One region of the Streptomyces sp. AM8-1-1 genome, then DNA from elsewhere that is predicted to be linked to it. Evidence: riboswitches for the same ligand, from Rfam matches in the RefSeq annotation. Region 1 holds a riboswitch; each other region holds the start of a gene.
What was found. Region 1 has a riboswitch for cyclic di-AMP ahead of RPQ07_RS05420 (LysM peptidoglycan-binding domain-containing M23 family metallopeptidase). Riboswitches for the same ligand answer to the same signal wherever they lie in the genome.

Region 1 (4,189 bases):
CAGGTCCGGCCGCTTCGCCGCGACGTGGTCGCCCGAGCTCTCGCCGCGCAGCCTGCGGCCGATCCACGGCACCAGGTGCTCGCGTGCCCACTGGACGTTGTCGCGGCGCACCTCGAAGGGAGCGCGCGGCGGCAGGACCGGCCACTCCTGGTCCGGGTCGGCGGGCACGTCGAGTCCGAGGACCTGGGCGGCGCGCAGGGCGACCCGGGTGTGCCCCTCGGGCGACAGGTGCAGCCGGTCGCCGTCCCACGCCCGCCTGTCCTGGACCGACTTGAGCGACCAGAGGTCGAGCACGGGACAGTCGTAGCGATCGGCGATGGCGCGGACATGGGCCGTGTACGTGGCGATCTTGCCGCGCAGATGGCGCAGCACCGGCACACCGCGGGTGTCGAAGCCGGTGGTGACCATCACCGTCCCGACCGCGCCGGTGAGGTCGGCGACGGCTCGCTCGAAGCGTTCGGCCACGTCGTCGGGGTCGCTGCCCGGGCGGATGATGTCGTTGCCGCCGGCGCAGAACGTCACCAGGTCCGGGGCGAGTTCCCTCGCCCGCGGCACCTGCTCCGCGACGATCTGGTCGAGCAGCCGGCCGCGCACGGCGAGGTTGGCGTAGCGAAAGGTGTGTTCGGGCATCCGGTCGTCGAGCAGGACCGCGAACCGGTCCGCCCAGCCGACGAACGCCCCGTCCGGTCCCGGGTCTCCGACGCCTTCGGTGAAGCTGTCACCGATCGCCGCGTACGACCCGATTGCGCCTGTTCCGTCTGTTCTCGAATCGTCTGCCACAAGGACTCATCCTGTCCTTACGGGTGTGACCTACGCGACCGTAAGGAGGGGTTGACGGTGCGTGATCTTTGCCACCGGTCAAGTTTCGACAAGCGCGGAATACGCCGAATCCCCCCGTGCCAAAAGGGGCGGCACGAGGGGATTCGGGCGTTTTGGGTGCGTCAGAGAGAAACGCCGTACTGGCGCAGGTACGAGACCGGGTCCATGTCCGAGCCGTAGCTCGGGCCGGTGCGGATCTCGAAGTGCAGGTGCGGGCCGCTGGAGTTGCCCGTGGAGCCGGAGAGGCCGATCTGCTGTCCACCGCTCACGTTCTGACCCGCGGAGACGGTCAGCGACGAGAGGTGGGCGTACTGGGAGTAGGTGCCGTCGGTGTGCTGGATGACGACCTCGTTGCCGTACGCACCGCTCCACCCGGCGGAGACGACGCTGCCCGGGCCCACGGACTTGACCGTGGTGCCGGTGGACGCGGCGAAGTCGATACCGGTGTGGTAGCCGCTGGACCACATGGCGCCGGAGGCGCGGTAGGGGGTCGTGACGGCGGCGGAGTCCAGCGGCGCGGAGTAGCCGGAGGCGTTCTCCTGCGGCGCGGATTCGGCCGCGTCGCTCGTCGAGGCCTTCGCGGCCGTGCCGCTCTCGCGGGACTCGCTGCGGGAGGCGCGGTCCTCGTTGTCCGAGGCCTTCGGCTTCGCGGGGGCGGCCTTCCGCGCCGGCTTCTCGGCCGGCTGCTCCTGGGCCTTGGCGCCGATGGTGAGCTTGAGGCCCGGGTGGATCAGCGCGGGGTCGTCGCCCACGGCGGCACGGTTGTCCGCGTACAGCTTCTGCCAGCCGCCACGGACGTCGTGCTCGGCGGCGATCTTGGACAGATAGTCACCGGCGACGACGCGGTACGACGTGGGGGCGGCCGGCTTCTGCGCGGTGGAAGCGGCCGGAGCGGCGGCCGCCTTCTGCGGAGCGACGGCCGGGGCCGCGGCGGGGGCCGCCTTGTCCGCGGCGTGGGCGCCTGCCGCACCCATCAGCGGGAGGGCGATGGCTGCGCCACCGGTACCCGCGGCGACGAAACCGCGGGAGAGGGAACGGGACTTGGGACGGCGGTGCTTACCCTTTCCGGGCATGGCGCATTCCTCTCCGGCGCCGGCGAGGTGAGCTGTCGGGTTCGGGCTGGAGATGCCCGGTCACGTTGCTGCGTGACTTCACCCCAAGCCGTCCGGAGCACCGGACGGCGTACTACCTGGGTCCCCCGCTCCTGCCACACGTGGGTGGGTGGGTATTCCGGTCGGCGGCAGGATTAGGCGGTCCGTCCGGATTTCCGTGACCGTAAGCGAGCATTGCGGACGGGAACAAGCCACCTCTTTTTCCGATCAGGGGCCACATGCATATCTGACGGGAAATTCCGGTCACACTCCGTGGACGAGGGAGCGTCAACTTCCTTCTGGTGTCGCAGTTCTGGCCGGTGGATCAGCCACGGTCCGTCACGAATGAGATCCTGCTCACGGGCCTTTTCCCATCTCCATTCCAGATGGGGCAGGCTATGGCGAACAGTTCAATTCGGACAGAAAGCCCAGACATAAAGAATGGTGAGCGGTATCAGCCAATTCGCCGCAACCTGATCACCATGGCGTCCATGTCACCCTTCAGCCCGGTCTGCAGCCCGTGATGGAGCAGCACCGATCCCCGGTGCACCTGCATGGTGTCCTGGCACTCGTAGGCCGCGGCCGGGTCGAGGCCGCGCAGCCTCAGCCGCGGCGGCTGCTCGCCGTAGTGCTGCGCCTGGAGCCAGGCGAGGACGACGGTCTCGTCCCCGCGCAGGTACTGCACGGCGCTGAGCCCGCCCTCCGGTGCCCGCAGCCGGTACAGGTCTCCGTGCTGCACGACCGGACGGATCCTCTTGTAGAGCTCCACCCAGTCGCGCGCCTCGGCCAGCTCCTCCTCGGTCCACTCGGTCAGGTCACCGCCCACCCCGAGCACACCCGCCATGGCGCTCACGAAGCGGAAGCGCAGGCTGCTGAATCGCCCGTTGAGCTGGACATTGGGGCTGTCGGTGACCCAGGCGGCCATCACCCGCGCGGGGTGGATCTGGGTGAAGCCGTCCTGGATCGCGAGCCGGTCCAGCGGATCGGTGTTGTCCGAGGTCCACACCTGGTCGGTGCGGGAGAGGATCCCCAGATCGATCCGGCCGCCACCGCCGGAGCAGGACTCGAACGCGACACCGGGGTGTGCGGCACGCAGCCGCTCCAGGAGCGCGTAGAGGGCGTCGACGTGTTCCACCCACAGCCGCTGCGGATAGTCCTCACCGGGCCAGCCGGCGTCCGTGAAGCAGCGGTTGAAGTCCCACTTCACATAGTCGATCGGTGCGCTGCCGAGCAGCGTGTGCAACTGCTCCCACAGGTAGTCCTGCACGTCCTTGCGGGCGAGGTTCAGGACCAGCTGATTGCGGAGCTCGGTCCTGGTCCGTCCGGGGTGGTGCTGCACCCAGTCGGGATGCGCCCGGTAGAGATCGCTGTCGGCGTTGACCATCTCCGGCTCGACCCAGATGCCGAACTGCATGCCCAGCTCGTGCACTTCGTCCGCGAGCGGCCGCAGGCCGTTCGGGAAGCGGTCCGGGTTGGGGGTCCAGTCGCCGAGGCCGGCGCGGTCGCTCGTCCGCTGCCCGAACCAGGCGTCGTCGACCACGAACAGCTCGACGCCCATGTCCGCCGCCCGCCGGGCGAGCGCGCGCTGCTGGTCCTCGGAGATGTCGAAGTTCGTCGCCTCCCAGGAGTTGTAGAGCACGGGCCGGTCGGCGGCGGCGTCCGGGATCACCCGCGCGCGCTGCCACGTGTGCCAGGCACGACTGGCGCCGCCGAACCCCTCGGCGCTCCACAGACCGGCGAATACGGGTGAGGTGTAGCTCTGCCCGGGAGCGAGCTTGAGCAGTCCGGAGTCGTCGTAACCGGCCCCGCCGGTAATCTGCACCAGGCCGTCGGGCAGCTGCTGGACGCTGATGCGCCAGGACCCGGACCAGCCGAGCGCGCAGCCGTAGACCTCGCCGTGTTCCTCGGTCGCCCCGTCCGCGTCGAGCGCGACCCAGGGAAGGTGCTGGTGGCCGGTGTGGCCGCGGCGGCTGCTGAGCACCTTTTCGCCATAGGTGAGCGGGGACCGTACGAGCAGGGACTCGGCGGCCCACCGGCCGTGCAGCTGGCTCAGCCGCCAGGCGTCGCGCTGCGGCAGCGTCCAGGCGGCAGAGTCGGCCCGCAGCAGCTCCAGATCGGGCCCCTCCCCTTCATGGGCGACCGTCACCCAGCGCTCGATCACATCGGCCTCGTCGCGCATGCGGTGGTGAAGGATGAGCCCCAGCCCGTGCACGGCGTCCGTGAAGCGCAGCCGCAGCTCGTCGCCGTCCGCGGAGGCGTCGGCGAAAGCCCACTCGGTA
Region 2 (4,189 bases), 3.2 Mb from region 1:
ACACACTCGGCGCGACGGTCATCGCGCCGGTCGTCGAGGAGAGCGCGAAGGCCGCGGCGATCCTGCTGATCTTCCGCTTCCGCAGACAGGACTTCCGCGGCATCGTCGACGGCGTCGTGGTCGCCGGGTTCACCGCGACCGGCTTCGCGTTCACCGAGAACATCCTCTATCTGGGCAACGCCTTCGGCGAGGACCAGCAGATGGGCTTCTCCGGGATCGCCTCGGTGACCGCGGCGACGTTCTTCGTACGGATCGTCATGTCCCCGTTCGCGCACCCGCTCTTCACCGTGCTCACCGGTATCGGCTTCGGCGTCGCGGCGCTGGCCTCACGGCGCATGCGCGTCCGGCGCATCGTGCTGCCGCTGCTCGGACTCGCGCTGGCGATGGGCATGCACGCACTGTGGAACGGCTCGACGTCCCTGTTCGGCCCGTGGGGCTTCTATCTCGTGTACGGGGCGTTCATGGTGCCCGTCTTCGGACTGCTGACCTGGCTCACGATATGGAGCCGGCAGCGGGAACTGCGGACGATAGCGACCGAGTTGCCTGCCTACGCCGCGGCCGGATGGCTGTCGGCGGACCAGCCGCCCGCGCTGTCGTCGATGCGGGCGCGCACCCTCGCCCGGGATGTGGCCCGGCGCATGCACGGGCCGACCGCGGCGCACGCGGTGTCGGAGTACCAGCACTTCGCGACGTCGCTGGCGTTCCTGCGCCACCGGGCCCACCGGGGCGCGGCGGACCCGGACTTCGTGGAGCGCGAGCAGGAGTTGCTGCACCATCTGTGGCAGCGCAGGGACGTGGCGGCGCCGGCGCTGACGTACGCGGCACGGGCCACCGGGCGGGTGCGTGTGCCGCCTCCGCACCGCGACTACGGCGCGTACAACCCGTACCGGACCTGACCGCACCGGTGGGCGACCGAACCCGCCCGCGCCCGGGAGAACCGGGCGCAGCAAAAACCGGCAGTCCTGGCGTCGGGGGGTGAGCGCCAGGACTGCCGGGGATCGAGATACGCGGGAACGGTCCCGCAGGATCAGGGAGTCAGGCCCTTGTCCCGCAGCCAGGCCATCGGGTCGATGCCCGAGCCGCCGGGGGTGTGGACCTCGAGGTGCAGGTGCGCGCCCGTCACATTGCCCGTGGCGCCGACGCGGCCGATGGTCTCGCCCGTCGCCACCTTCTGGCCGGCGCTCGCGGTCATCGACGACAGGTGCGCGTACCAGACCTCGGTGCCGTCCTCGAGTTCGAGAACGATGCGGTAGCCGTACGAGCCGGACCAGCCCGCCGACTTCACGGTGCCGTTGTGGACGGCCTTGGCGGGCGTACCCGTCGGGGCGGCGAAGTCCAGGCCGGTGTGCTGGCCCGAGGACCACAGGGAGCCGGACTCGCCGTACGTGGAGGTGATCGTGTACGAGGAGGTGGGGAGCGAGTAGCTCTTGGCCAGCTGCGCGAGACGCTCGGCCTCCGCCTTGGCCTTCGCCTCGGCCTCCGCCTTCTTCTTCGCGGCGGCGGCCTTCGCGGCCACTTCTTCCGCCTTCTTCTTCGCCGCGGCCTCGGCCTTGTCCGCCGCGGCCTTCGCGGCCGCCGCCCTGGCCGACTCCTCCGCCTTGGCCTGCTGCTGCTCGGCCTGCTGGAGGATGCGGGAGCGCAGCGCCTCGCCGGCACCGCCCTGGTCGGTGTCGGAGGCGGTGTCGGCGTAGGCGATGCCCATCGCCGAGTACGTGGCCGCCTCGTCGACGACGTCCGAGGAGTCGTCGGACATGAAAGAACCGACGCCGGGAAGAGACTTGGCGTCGGGGAGATTGTCCGAGAGCGCGTCGGGAAGGGAGATGGAGACCGCGGGTTTGTCCTGGGCGGTCGCGATGCCACCCGCGCCGACCGCGGCGATCACGCCGACGCCGAGCACGGTGGAGCTTCGGGCAAGTCCGCCGCGCTGCTTGGCTACACGGTGCCGACCGCGCACCGGACGGACGGAGTCCTCGGTGGGGTTCCACTCTTCGAGGGACCGCTCCGCGCCCTCCGCACCGAAGAAGTCATTGGCGAAGGGTGCTTCTGGGGCAGGCCTGTTGGACGCCACTGAGGCGTGCTCCTTTCCTTCCTTCTCGCCTACCGGGTTAGCTGACGGGTTCGGAGCAGGAAGGTCTCCTACGAGCGCCACCCGCCGCGGAAGTCGCGGTGGAAGGTGCCCGATTCACCCCAAGGATTGGTTCCCCGGTTCCCTTGCGGAATTCGGCGCACGCGCACGGCGCCGTCCTGACGACGGCTGGGACGACCGCGCTGCGTTATCGAACGTTAATAGACGCGAGGACCGTATTCCAAGCTGTTCCGGGTGATCGTTAACGACTTCCCACGGGACCAATCGGGACACAAGCAGCCGGATACGGGCGACTTGATCGCGCTTCGGACTTCGTCACATTACTGACGGGTCGTCAAATGGTATGCGGAGGGGGATCTTCCCACTACGCAGCGTGCGCGGCCGCCCGAGCGGGCCGAGCGGGCCGAGCGGGCCGAGCAGACGAGACACCCGAGACCGTCCCGCGGGGGCCCGGCGCTCCTCACGCGGGCGGCACGACCTTCACCGTCCTGCGGCGCTCCGGCTGCCCCTCCGCCGGCCGGGCGACCGCCAGCAGCGCCATGTCGTCCTTCGAGCCGCCGCCGGTGTACCGGCGCACGTCGTCGACGAGCGCGTCGAGCAGTTCGTCGGGCCCGGGGAAGAGCCGGCCGGAGAGCCGCGCGCCGGGATCGTAGAACTCACCGGCCGCGTTGCGCGCCTCGCTGACACCGTCCGTGTAGAGCAACAGGGTCGCCCCCGTCGGCAGCGGATACTCCACCGCCTGGTCCGGCCAGGAGTCCAGATCGCCCATACCCAACGGCAGCGCGGCCCTCGACGGCTCCAGGAATGCCAGGTCGCCGTTGGCGTACAGCATGATGGGTTCCGGGTGGCCGCGATTCACCAGCCGGACGATTCCGGCGCCGCGCGGGATCTCCCCCAATACGGCGGTGGTGAAGCCCTCGACCGCGTCCAGGCTGTCCCGGCGCGTGCCCTCGCGCGCCAGCGCCCGCTCGAGGCGCTGGGCGACGCCCTCCAGGGAGCTCTCCTGTTCGGCAGCCTCCCGGAACGCGCCGATGACGACGGCCACCGCCTCGACGGCCTCCAGCCCCTTGCCGCGGACGTCGCCGACCACCAGCCGCACACCGAAGGGCGTCTCCTGCACGGCGAACAGGTCACCGCCGATGAACGCGTCGGCGAGCGCGGCCTCGTACCGCGCCGCGACGTGCAGCCCGCCGATCCGGTCGGCGGGCGCGGGCAGCACGGCACGCTGCGCGGTCTCGGCGATGACCCGGGCGGAGGCGAGCCGTTCACCGCTGCGTCTGACGACGGTGTTGATGAGCAGCGCGAGTCCGGAGACGGTGATGAGCGTGAAGACCTCGGTGTACGCCGTGACCTCGTCGGCGGTGTGGTTGTAGAAGTGCAGCCCGAGCACCGCGAGGACCGCCGTGATGCCCGTCAGCAGTGTGGTGAGCCAGGAGAAGAACGGAGCGGCGATCAGCGGGGCGGCGGCGAACAACGGCACGGCCGTGAACTGCGCCGGGGTCGCCAGGTCGAAGACCAGCCCACCGATGATCATCAGCGTGGGCAGGGCGCGGAGGAAGCGGCGGGCGCCGTACACGCGACTCTGCTGGAACTGCGCCAACGGTGCTCTCCTCCCCGGTCCGCCCACGGCTGCGGACGGTACCGCGCCCTACCCAGGCTGTCCGGAGCCGCGCCGCTGAGCGACTCTCCGTCGGCCAACCGGGCGAAACACGAGCCCGCAGAGGGGGAAACAACAGCGGCCCGGCACTCGAGACGAGTGCCGGACCGCTGTTTCAGTAGCGGGGACAGGATTTGAACCTGCGACCTCTGGGTTATGAGCCCAGCGAGCTACCGAGCTGCTCCACCCCGCGTCGGTAAACACCACTCTACGCCATCCGGAGCAAGATCAACTCCAATTGGTGGAGCCCCCGCCCTGTCGCTCACGTTTCCGGTAGGTCACCATCTCGCGCATGAGGGGGAAACAGTCCGTGCGGCCGAACGTACGTCCGTCGATCGTCCGCCCGCTCGCGCGTCGAAGGGCCGGGCCGCTCGTCCGGGCCGCCGCGGCGCTGATGGCGCCCGCGGTAGGCCTGGCCACGTACGTGCTCCCGCCCGGCGCGCAGG
Region 3 (4,189 bases), 6.5 Mb from region 1:
CGTCGTGACTCACCCGCCTCCACAGCGGGGGTTGCCGCGGGGACGAGTACCCCGTCCGGTTCGGGCGCGGGTGCCGCGGCAGCGGGCGGACCCGCAGCGGCAGTTGCCGGTGCGGGCACAGGTTCCACCTGCTGCGTGGGGATGTCCTCGTACGGGACGCCCTCCATCGGCCGGACGTATTCGGCGGGCACCCACAGCACCAACTCGGCCGGCTCCACCCACTCCTCGGCCGTGGTCTGCCACATGGGCACACCGACCTGGTACATCCATCCGCGTGAGGTCTGGAGCCGGGAGTGCACCAGACCGCGGACCTCCTGTCCGTCCGGGAGAACCACCACGATCGGCGGCAGCGGGTCTGCGTTCATCCCCCCACCGTACGTCCGCACCCATGATGTGCTGCCGTCGCGGTGACCTTCGGTTTCTGACGGACTGCCGGCGTCGGCCGGCGAAACCGCTGTGGTGTGGGCGTGGGGGCGGAGACATGGGACCGAGGTTGCGCAGGAGAACGAGGCCCCGCGGCCGCGGGTCACCGGTTCGAGGGACAACCGGCTCCGTAGGCCCTTGGACGCCTCCATGGAGGGAACACGGGTGGAGACGGACCGACCTCCACTCCGAGGAGACCGCACGATGAGTACCGAACTGACGGTCGCTCTGATCGTCGCCGCGACTGCCGTTCTGGCGATGCTGGTGGTGACCGTGGTGCTGGCGGTCAGGGTGTGGAAGGCGCGCGCCGTCCTGCGCGAGGCCGGGGTGCCGCTGAAGAACAAGGCGCTCTTCTGGGGCTCGCTCGTCTACGCCGTCAGCCCGGTCGACCTGCTTCCCGACCCGGTCTATCTCGACGACATCGGCGTACTCCTGCTGGCGCTGCGGGCCCTGCACTCCGCGGCGGCCGCGGCGAGGGGGCCCGTGCAGGGCCCCGCCCGACGCCGGCGGTCACTCGAGAAACCCCTCGAGCAACTCTGAGGTCCGCGAGCGCCGAGGCGCCGGTCCCCCGTCAGGTGGGACCGGCGCCTCGGCGCTGCTGGGGCCGTGCCGTGTCAGGCCTGGCTCGGCGGGCGGCTCAGTAGGGACCGTTCACGTTGTCGATCGAGCCGTACCGGTCCGCGGCGTAGTTGCACGCGGCGGTGATGTTGGCGACGGGGTCGTAGCTGTCCATCGCCGTGCCGGGCACGTGGTAGGCCAGGAACGTCGGCTGGATGACCTGGAGCAGACCCTTGGACGGGGTTCCGGCCGCGGCGTTGGAGTCCCAGTTGTTGATGGCGAGCGGGTTGCCCGAGGACTCGCGCATGATGTTGCGGTGGATGCCCTCGTACGAGCCGGGGATGCCGTGCTGGGCCATGATGTCCAGCGACTCCTTGATCCAGCCGTCCAGGTCGTTGGTGTAGCTCTTGACCGGTGCGGCCTTCTCGGCCGGTGCGGCCTTCGCCACGGTCTCGACGGCCGGCATCGACGTCCGCTCGGAGCGGTCGGCCCGCTCGGTGGAGGTCCTGGCCGGGGCGGGGGCGTCCGCCGTGGCCTTCTTGCCGACGGAGAGCTTCAGGCCGGGGTGGATGAGCGCCGGGTCCGCGCCGACGGCCCTGCGGTTGTCCTGGTAGAGCTTCTTCCAGCCGCCGCTCACGGCGAGCTGGTCCGCGATCGAGGACAGGGAGTCACCGGCGACGACGGAGTAGGTCGTGGGGGCCTTCTTCGCGGGAACCGGCGCGGCGGGGGCCACGGCCTTGTGGCCCAGGGACGGGTGCGTCGTCGCCGGGGCGGCGCCGGCGGTGGTCGCCCCGATCACCGGGAGGACCAGAGCGGCCCCGCCCGTACCCGCGGCGACAATGCCCCGGGTCAGTGAACTGTTCTTGGGACGGCGGTGCTTACCCTTTGCAGGCATGACGCATTCCTCTCCGTCGCCTGCGAGGTGAGCTGTCGGGTGCGGACTGGAGATGTCCGGCCGCGGTTGAATGCGACTTGACCCCGAGCCGTTCCGGATTGCGGATCGGCGGCTTACCTGGTTCCCCCGCTCCTGCCATGGGTCAGTGGTCGTGGTTTACGGGTGGCGGCAGGATTCGGCGTTCCACCCGGATTGACGGTGACGTTAAGCGAGGCGGGCGCGAGGGAACAAGCCCCGAATTCACGACGTAAACCCCTGCGATGATCCAATGGGGGTAAATACCGTCGGGCCGCATCGGGCGGGAGGTTCAACTTTCTTTACGCAGAACGGATCTGGGCCGACGTGCATAGATCGCGATTTCCCCGCGGAGTGACCCATTTCACTGCAACCAATTGCGAAGCCGGGCAGTCCGCGGGGGCGCACGAAAGAAAGTAAATCGCCTCTGGTTCCCCTAATTCAGACATTGCGCCACATGGTGAACAATTACTCAGGAGACGACTTTTCGGACATGCAGCATGACCTAGATGCCCGTTTCCGTCCTGGATTAATGGCGATATGACCGGTTTGCACTCTCAGGCGGTATCTCTGCATGATCTGGACGGTCTGCGGGTGGTCCCGCGTCGTCACCGGCCCTCGGGCAGGTCTGAGGGCTGTCCCGTCATCGCCGGCGGGCGCACGACGACAGCCCTTAGCGAAGGTAGTTGTAGACCGTCGCCCGGGAGATGCCCAGAAGGTCCGTGAGGGCCTGCACCGAATGCTTCACCTCAAGAAAGCCGCGCTCTTTGAGTGAACGCACCAATTCACGCCGCGATGCGCCATCGAGGCTTCGCGGGGTCTGACCCCGCGCGGCGGAGAACTCCTCGACAGCCGCGCGCAGTTCACCGCTGCTGCGGGCCCGGAGTGTTTCCTCCAGTGATACATCGGGCTCCTCGGTTCGCACGAGCCCGGCGAGACTCCGGGCCGCCGTGGCGAAGAGGGAGACATCCAGATTGAGGCAGATGGCCGCCACATAGTGGCCCCGGCTGTTCTTCAGACCGATGGAAGTGCTCTTGGCGGGACGGCCGTCGGGAAAGCGATTGGGGTAATTCTGAAGGACGCTCGGGTAGTCGGGATCCGCGATCCGGGCGAGGCCGAGTTCGGTCGCCGGGTCGCCCACGGTACGGCCGGAGAGGTTGTTCTCGATCGCCCGGACGGCATGGTCCGGATAGCGCAGGTCGTGCAGGACGACCTCGCAGAGCCCCGGGAACATCCGCCCCAGTGCGACGACAATCTTCTCCCCCTCGCGCAGGAGCAGTTCGTCCTCCGCGCGCTCGTGGTCCCCGGACGCGGCGCTCACGCGACGGTGCCTTCCGTGAACAGATTCCCCATCGCGGTCGCCGCCTTGAGCCCGGAACCGGTCAGCACCACCACCGTCGTCTCCCCTTCGCGGATGGCGCCCCGCTCGCGGAAGACGTCGATGGCCGCGACGGCGGTCGCACTCGTGGGCTCGGCATACAACCCGGTGGCGGCGAGCCGGCGGACGCCGTCGGCGATGGCGGCTTCGGGAATCGCCGCCATGTCTCCGCCGGACCGGCGGACGGCGGCCACCACCTCGGGCAGCCGGACGGGCGAACGGATGGCGGTGCCCTCGGCGATCGTCGGGCCGAACGAAGGCGCCGGGGCGCCGTGGAGCGCGGCATGGATGGGGGCGCACGCGGCGGGCTGCGCCACCAACAGCCGTGGCCGCCTGGCGATCTGACCTGCTGTCAGCAGTTCGGAGAATCCGAGATCGAGACCGAGCACGAGGCTGCCCGCTCCTGCCACGGTGACCACCGCGTCCGGGGCGGCGAAGCCGAGGTCTTCCCAGAGCTCGTAGGCAAGGGTCTTGGTGCCCTGGAGAAAGAAGGGGTTCCAGTTGTGCCCGGCGTAGCACGTGCGGTCCGAGCGGCGCAGGGCCTCGGCGGCGGTCGCGTCCCGCCCACCGGGGACGGGCTCGATGGTGGCGCCGAACGCCCGGGTCTGGAGCATCTTCGCCGGTGAGGTCCCCTCCGGCACGAGGATCGTGGCTCCGACGCCGGCCGCGGCACAGTAGGCAGCGACCGACGAGCCGCCGTTGCCCGAGCTGTCCTCGATCACCTCGCGCACCCCGGTCGCCGCCAGCGCCGAGATCATGACGCTGCTGCCACGGTCCTTGAAACTGCCGGTGGGGTTGAACCACTCCAGTTTGAAGCCGACGCGTGCGCCGTCCCACTCCCTGTCGAGCAACGGGGTGCTGCCCTCCCCCAGGGTGACCGGCCGCCCGACGGCCGACGGCAGCGCGGCCCGGTAGCGCCA
Region 4 (4,189 bases), 2.1 Mb from region 1:
CGCTTGGGGACGTTGAGGATGCGCCGCAGCGGGACGTTGTCCTCGGGGTTGGCGAGGACGCGCAGATAGGCCAGGACGTCCCGGACCTCCTTGCGCTCGTAGAAGCGGACTCCGCCGACGACCTTGTAGGGCAGGCCGACCCGGATGAAGATCTCTTCGAAGACGCGGGACTGTGCGTTCGTCCGGTAGAAGACCGCGACGTCACCGGCCTTGGCGTCGCCCGCGTCCGTGAGCCGGTCGATCTCGTCGGCGACGAACTGGGCCTCGTCGTGCTCGGTGTCGGCGACGTAGCCGGTGATCCGGGCGCCCGCGCCGGCGTTCGTCCACAGGTTCTTGGGACGGCGGCTCTCGTTGCGCTCGATGACGGCGTTGGCGGCGGAGAGGATCGTCTGGGTCGAGCGGTAGTTCTGCTCCAGCAGGATCGTCTTCGCGTCCGGGTAGTCCTCCTCGAACTGGAGGATGTTGCGGATGGTCGCGCCGCGGAAGGCGTAGATCGACTGGTCGGCGTCGCCGACGACGCACAGCTCGGCGGGGGGCAGGTCCTCCTGCCCGGTGCCCACCAGCTCGCGTACGAGCGTGTACTGAGCGTGGTTGGTGTCCTGGTACTCGTCCACCAGCACATGGCGGAAGCGCCGCTGGTAGTGCTCGGCGACGTCCGGGAACGCCTGGAGCAGATGGACGGTGGTCATGATGATGTCGTCGAAGTCCAGGGCGTTGGCCTCGCGCAGCCGCGCCTGATACATCCGGTACGCCTCGGCCAGCGTCTTGTCGAAGCCTCCCCCGGAGCCCTCGGCCTCGCTGCCCCCGCCGACCTGGTCGGCGTAGCTCTCCTCGTCGATCAGCTCGTTCTTGAGGTTCGAGATCTTGGCGCTGAAGGCCTTCGGCGGGAACTTCTTGGGGTCGAGATCGAGATCACGGCAGACGAGTGCCATCAGCCGCTTGGAGTCGGCCGCGTCGTAGATCGAGAACGACGAGGTGAAGCCGAGCTTCTTGGACTCCCGGCGCAGGATGCGGACGCAGGCGCTGTGGAAGGTCATGACCCACATGGCGTTGGCGCGCGGGCCGACCAGCTGCTCGACGCGCTCCTTCATCTCGCCGGCGGCCTTGTTGGTGAAGGTGATCGCCAGTATCTGGCCGGGGTGGACGCTGCGCGTCCCCAGCAGATGGGCGATCCGGTGCGTGAGCACGCGGGTCTTGCCGGAACCGGCGCCGGCCACGATGAGCAGCGGCGATCCGGTGTGCACCACGGCGGCGCGCTGCTGTTCGTTCAGTCCGTCCAGCAGGGCGGCGGGGTCCACGATCGTGCGCGGGGCACCGTTGCCGTGGTAGGCGTCCCGGGCCGGGGGCACGTCGAACGCGCCCTGGAAGAGATCGTCCGGGATCTCCTCTCCGGGCCCGTCTCCGGGCTCCTCGGGGTGCGGCGGGGGCTCCTCCGAGGTGTGCTGGAGGTTCGCCAGGAAGCTGTCGTCAAAGAGGCTGCTCATCGCTCTACGAGTCTAGGCCGCGGCACTGACAGCTCGCGGCCGCATTGCCATACGGCCCCTGCCGCCCTGCCCGGGAGCGTGACGACCCGGCCGGAGGGCCGGGACAGCGCGGCGCGTTCGACCGCCGTACGCCGGCCCCGTACCACCGATGCACCCAATCCCGCACGACTCCGACAACACTCTGCACCTTTTCGAACGCATTGCGTCATCTCGCGGGCACGTCGACCGCCCGATCGATAAGGTCACGAAAATGTATCGGGCATATCGAACATCAACCTTCACAGGAGCCACACGAGTTGGTTAGCGTGCTCGATCAGGCAGCCCGTCCCCCGCGGCGATCCACGCCAAACGGGCAGTCAGCGCCGAATTCGGGCTTTTCCCAGAGAAGTTCGGAACCGGGGACCCACCATGCACAACCGGGGTGAATCGGACCCGCATCAGCACGGTCCGTAGGGCGATCTTCCGTTCCGCCCGAACCCGACAGCTAACCCGGTAGGCGGTCAACGGAAGAAGGAGATGTCGGCCTTGGCGTCGCATCGCAAAACGCGAAGTCGAACCGTGAAGACCTCCCCCGCCGTCGGTTTCACGACGGCAGCCCTCGCATCCGTCACGCTGCTGTCGACGCAGAGCGCCAACGCGGCGCCGAGCGACCCGAAGCCGTCGGTCGAAGAGGTGCAGAAGAAGGTCGATGACCTGTACCGGCAGGCCGGCACCGAGACGCAGAAGTACAACCAGGCGAAAGAGGCGACGAAGGAGAAGCGGCAGCAGGTCGGCAAGCTCCTCGACGAGAACGCGCAGCGCACGGAGAAGCTGAACGAGTCCCGCCAGGTGCTCGGCAACTACGCGGCCGCGCAGTACCGCACGGGCGCGGTCGCCCCGACCGCCGCGCTGCTCTTCGCGGACAGCCCTCAGCAGTACTTCGACCAGACCCAGCTGATGGACCGCATGACGGACCGTCAGCGGGATGTGATCGCCGACTACGAGACCCAGCGGGCGGCCGCCGCCAAGCAGCGGGCAGCGGCGACCGAGAGCCTGGAGTCACTCACCCGGTCGCAGCGGGCGCTGCGCACCAGCAAGCAGGACGTGCAGGCGAAGCTGGCCGAGGCACGCGACCTGCTGTCGAGGCTGACCGCCGAGGAGAAGGCGCGACTGGCCGCGATCGAGCGCAAGAAGGCGGAGGAGGCCCGCCGCAAGGCCGAGCAGAAAGCCGAGCAGGAGGCGAAGGCCGAGGCGGAGCGGCAGCGGCAGCGGCAGCGGCAGGAGAAGGAGCGCGAGCAGAACCAGGGCGGCACGGGCACGGCGCCCGGGACCGGCACGGGCTCCGGTTCTTCCGACGGCACCTCCACCGCCAAGGCGGCCAAGGTCCTCGACTTCGCGCGCGCCCAGATCGGCAAGCCGTACGTCTGGGGTGCGGCCGGCCCCAGCTCGTACGACTGCTCGGGGCTGACGCAGGCCGCCTGGAAGACCGCGGGCGTGAGCCTGCCGCGCACCACCTGGGACCAGGTGAAGACCGGCAAGCAGATCGGGACGAAGGACCTGCTCCCGGGGGACCTGGTCTTCTTCTACGACGACATCAGCCACGTGGGCATCTACATCGGTGACGGCAAGATGATCCACGCGCCGAAGCCGGGGGCGAACGTCCGCGAGGAGTCGATCTTCTCCATGCCGATCCACGGCAGCGTTCGCCCGGCCTGAGCCGGCCGCACACCGGACGCCCGGGCCCGAGGGTGCCCGGGCGTTCTCATGCCCGGAGCGGAGACGGCAGCGGGCGTTCTCACGCCCGGAGCGGAGACGGCAGCGGGCGTCCTCATGTCCGGTGCAGCGCGCTCACGTCCACAGCGTGGCGATGAAGATGTTCGCGACCGTCAGCCCGCCCACCGCGGCGAACAGCGGCTTCTCCACCGACTCCTCGTCCCGCTTGACGTAGACCAGTCCCAGGATCACCACCAGCACCGCCAGCTTGATGCCGATCTTGAGGTTGTTCACGGTCTGGTCGTCCGCCTGGTTGAGGCCCACCAGCGCCACACCCGTGACGAGCATCGTCAGCGCGCCGTGCAGCATCGCCGGGCCGAAGCGCGCCGTCCCCTCGGACATCGCCTTCATCTGCGTGAGGAAGCCGCCCAGCAGGGACGCGATGCCGATGATGTGCAGGGCGACGAAGACATTGATGAGTACGTCCATGCGGCGGAGCCTAACTCCCGCCATATCACCCCCTTCAGGCCGGGTGAGCCTCATTCGGCACATCGGTCACAGCGGTGCGGAGAAGGGACGTGAGCGGGCCGGATCGGCTTGCAGAAAGCGCAGCAAGATGTCCACCTTCGGGCACATTCGGTCCTTGCCCCTCCCTGCCGTGACCCCCAGGTTTAGCGTCCTGCCTCAGATGACCGACTCCCCACCGCCGTCGCAGCACCGGGCGGCAGTCGGCCGTCACGCCGAGAGATCCGGCGGCGGACCGCTCCCCTGTGCGGGCCGCCGCCGGACCCGGACCCGCAGGGATGACGGAAGGACGTACACGCACCCGTGGCCGCGCACCGGAAGCCCAAGCAGCATCTCCTCTCCGGGCCCGCAGCCCGTACCGCCGCCACCCTCGCGCTCGCAGGAGCGGCGTCCGCGACCGCCTTCGACGGAGTCGGCCACGCGGAACCCGCTCTCACACCGGCCCAGGTCAAGGACAAGGCGGACAAGCTGTACCACGAGGCGGAGGT

Region 2: it holds a riboswitch for cyclic di-AMP, as region 1 does, so the genes downstream of both, RPQ07_RS19775 (M23 family metallopeptidase) here and RPQ07_RS05420 (LysM peptidoglycan-binding domain-containing M23 family metallopeptidase) in region 1, are expected to answer to the same signal.
Region 3: it holds a riboswitch for cyclic di-AMP, as region 1 does, so the genes downstream of both, RPQ07_RS34470 (LysM peptidoglycan-binding domain-containing protein) here and RPQ07_RS05420 (LysM peptidoglycan-binding domain-containing M23 family metallopeptidase) in region 1, are expected to answer to the same signal.
Region 4: it holds a riboswitch for cyclic di-AMP, as region 1 does, so the genes downstream of both, RPQ07_RS14725 (NlpC/P60 family protein) here and RPQ07_RS05420 (LysM peptidoglycan-binding domain-containing M23 family metallopeptidase) in region 1, are expected to answer to the same signal.

Annotation. Positions count from the first base shown of each region.
Region 1 is NZ_CP135086.1:1,202,397-1,206,585, forward strand. Features, by position in the region: gene RPQ07_RS05415 (SGNH/GDSL hydrolase family protein) at 1-780, opposite strand, end outside; gene RPQ07_RS05420 (LysM peptidoglycan-binding domain-containing M23 family metallopeptidase) at 942-1,892, opposite strand; cyclic di-AMP (ydaO/yuaA leader) riboswitch at 1,897-2,053, opposite strand; gene RPQ07_RS05425 (alpha-galactosidase) at 2,365-4,189, opposite strand, start outside.
Region 2 is NZ_CP135086.1:4,365,970-4,370,158, reverse strand. Features, by position in the region: gene RPQ07_RS19780 (PrsW family intramembrane metalloprotease) at 1-896, shown strand, start outside; gene RPQ07_RS19775 (M23 family metallopeptidase) at 1,028-2,068, opposite strand; cyclic di-AMP (ydaO/yuaA leader) riboswitch at 2,080-2,236, opposite strand; gene RPQ07_RS19770 (PP2C family protein-serine/threonine phosphatase) at 2,547-3,686, opposite strand; tRNA gene RPQ07_RS19765 (tRNA-Met) at 3,863-3,936, opposite strand; gene RPQ07_RS19760 (hypothetical protein) at 4,036-4,189, shown strand, end outside.
Region 3 is NZ_CP135086.1:7,730,201-7,734,389, reverse strand. Features, by position in the region: gene RPQ07_RS34480 (DUF6233 domain-containing protein) at 1-365, opposite strand, end outside; gene RPQ07_RS34475 (YkvA family protein) at 628-963, shown strand; gene RPQ07_RS34470 (LysM peptidoglycan-binding domain-containing protein) at 1,061-1,876, opposite strand; cyclic di-AMP (ydaO/yuaA leader) riboswitch at 1,881-2,034, opposite strand; gene RPQ07_RS34465 (transcriptional regulator) at 2,565-3,212, opposite strand; gene RPQ07_RS34460 (threonine synthase) at 3,209-4,189, opposite strand, start outside.
Region 4 is NZ_CP135086.1:3,285,440-3,289,628, forward strand. Features, by position in the region: gene pcrA (DNA helicase PcrA) at 1-1,484, opposite strand, end outside; cyclic di-AMP (ydaO/yuaA leader) riboswitch at 1,835-1,999, shown strand; gene RPQ07_RS14725 (NlpC/P60 family protein) at 2,001-3,179, shown strand; gene RPQ07_RS14730 (hypothetical protein) at 3,312-3,665, opposite strand; gene RPQ07_RS14735 (NlpC/P60 family protein) at 4,005-4,189, shown strand, end outside.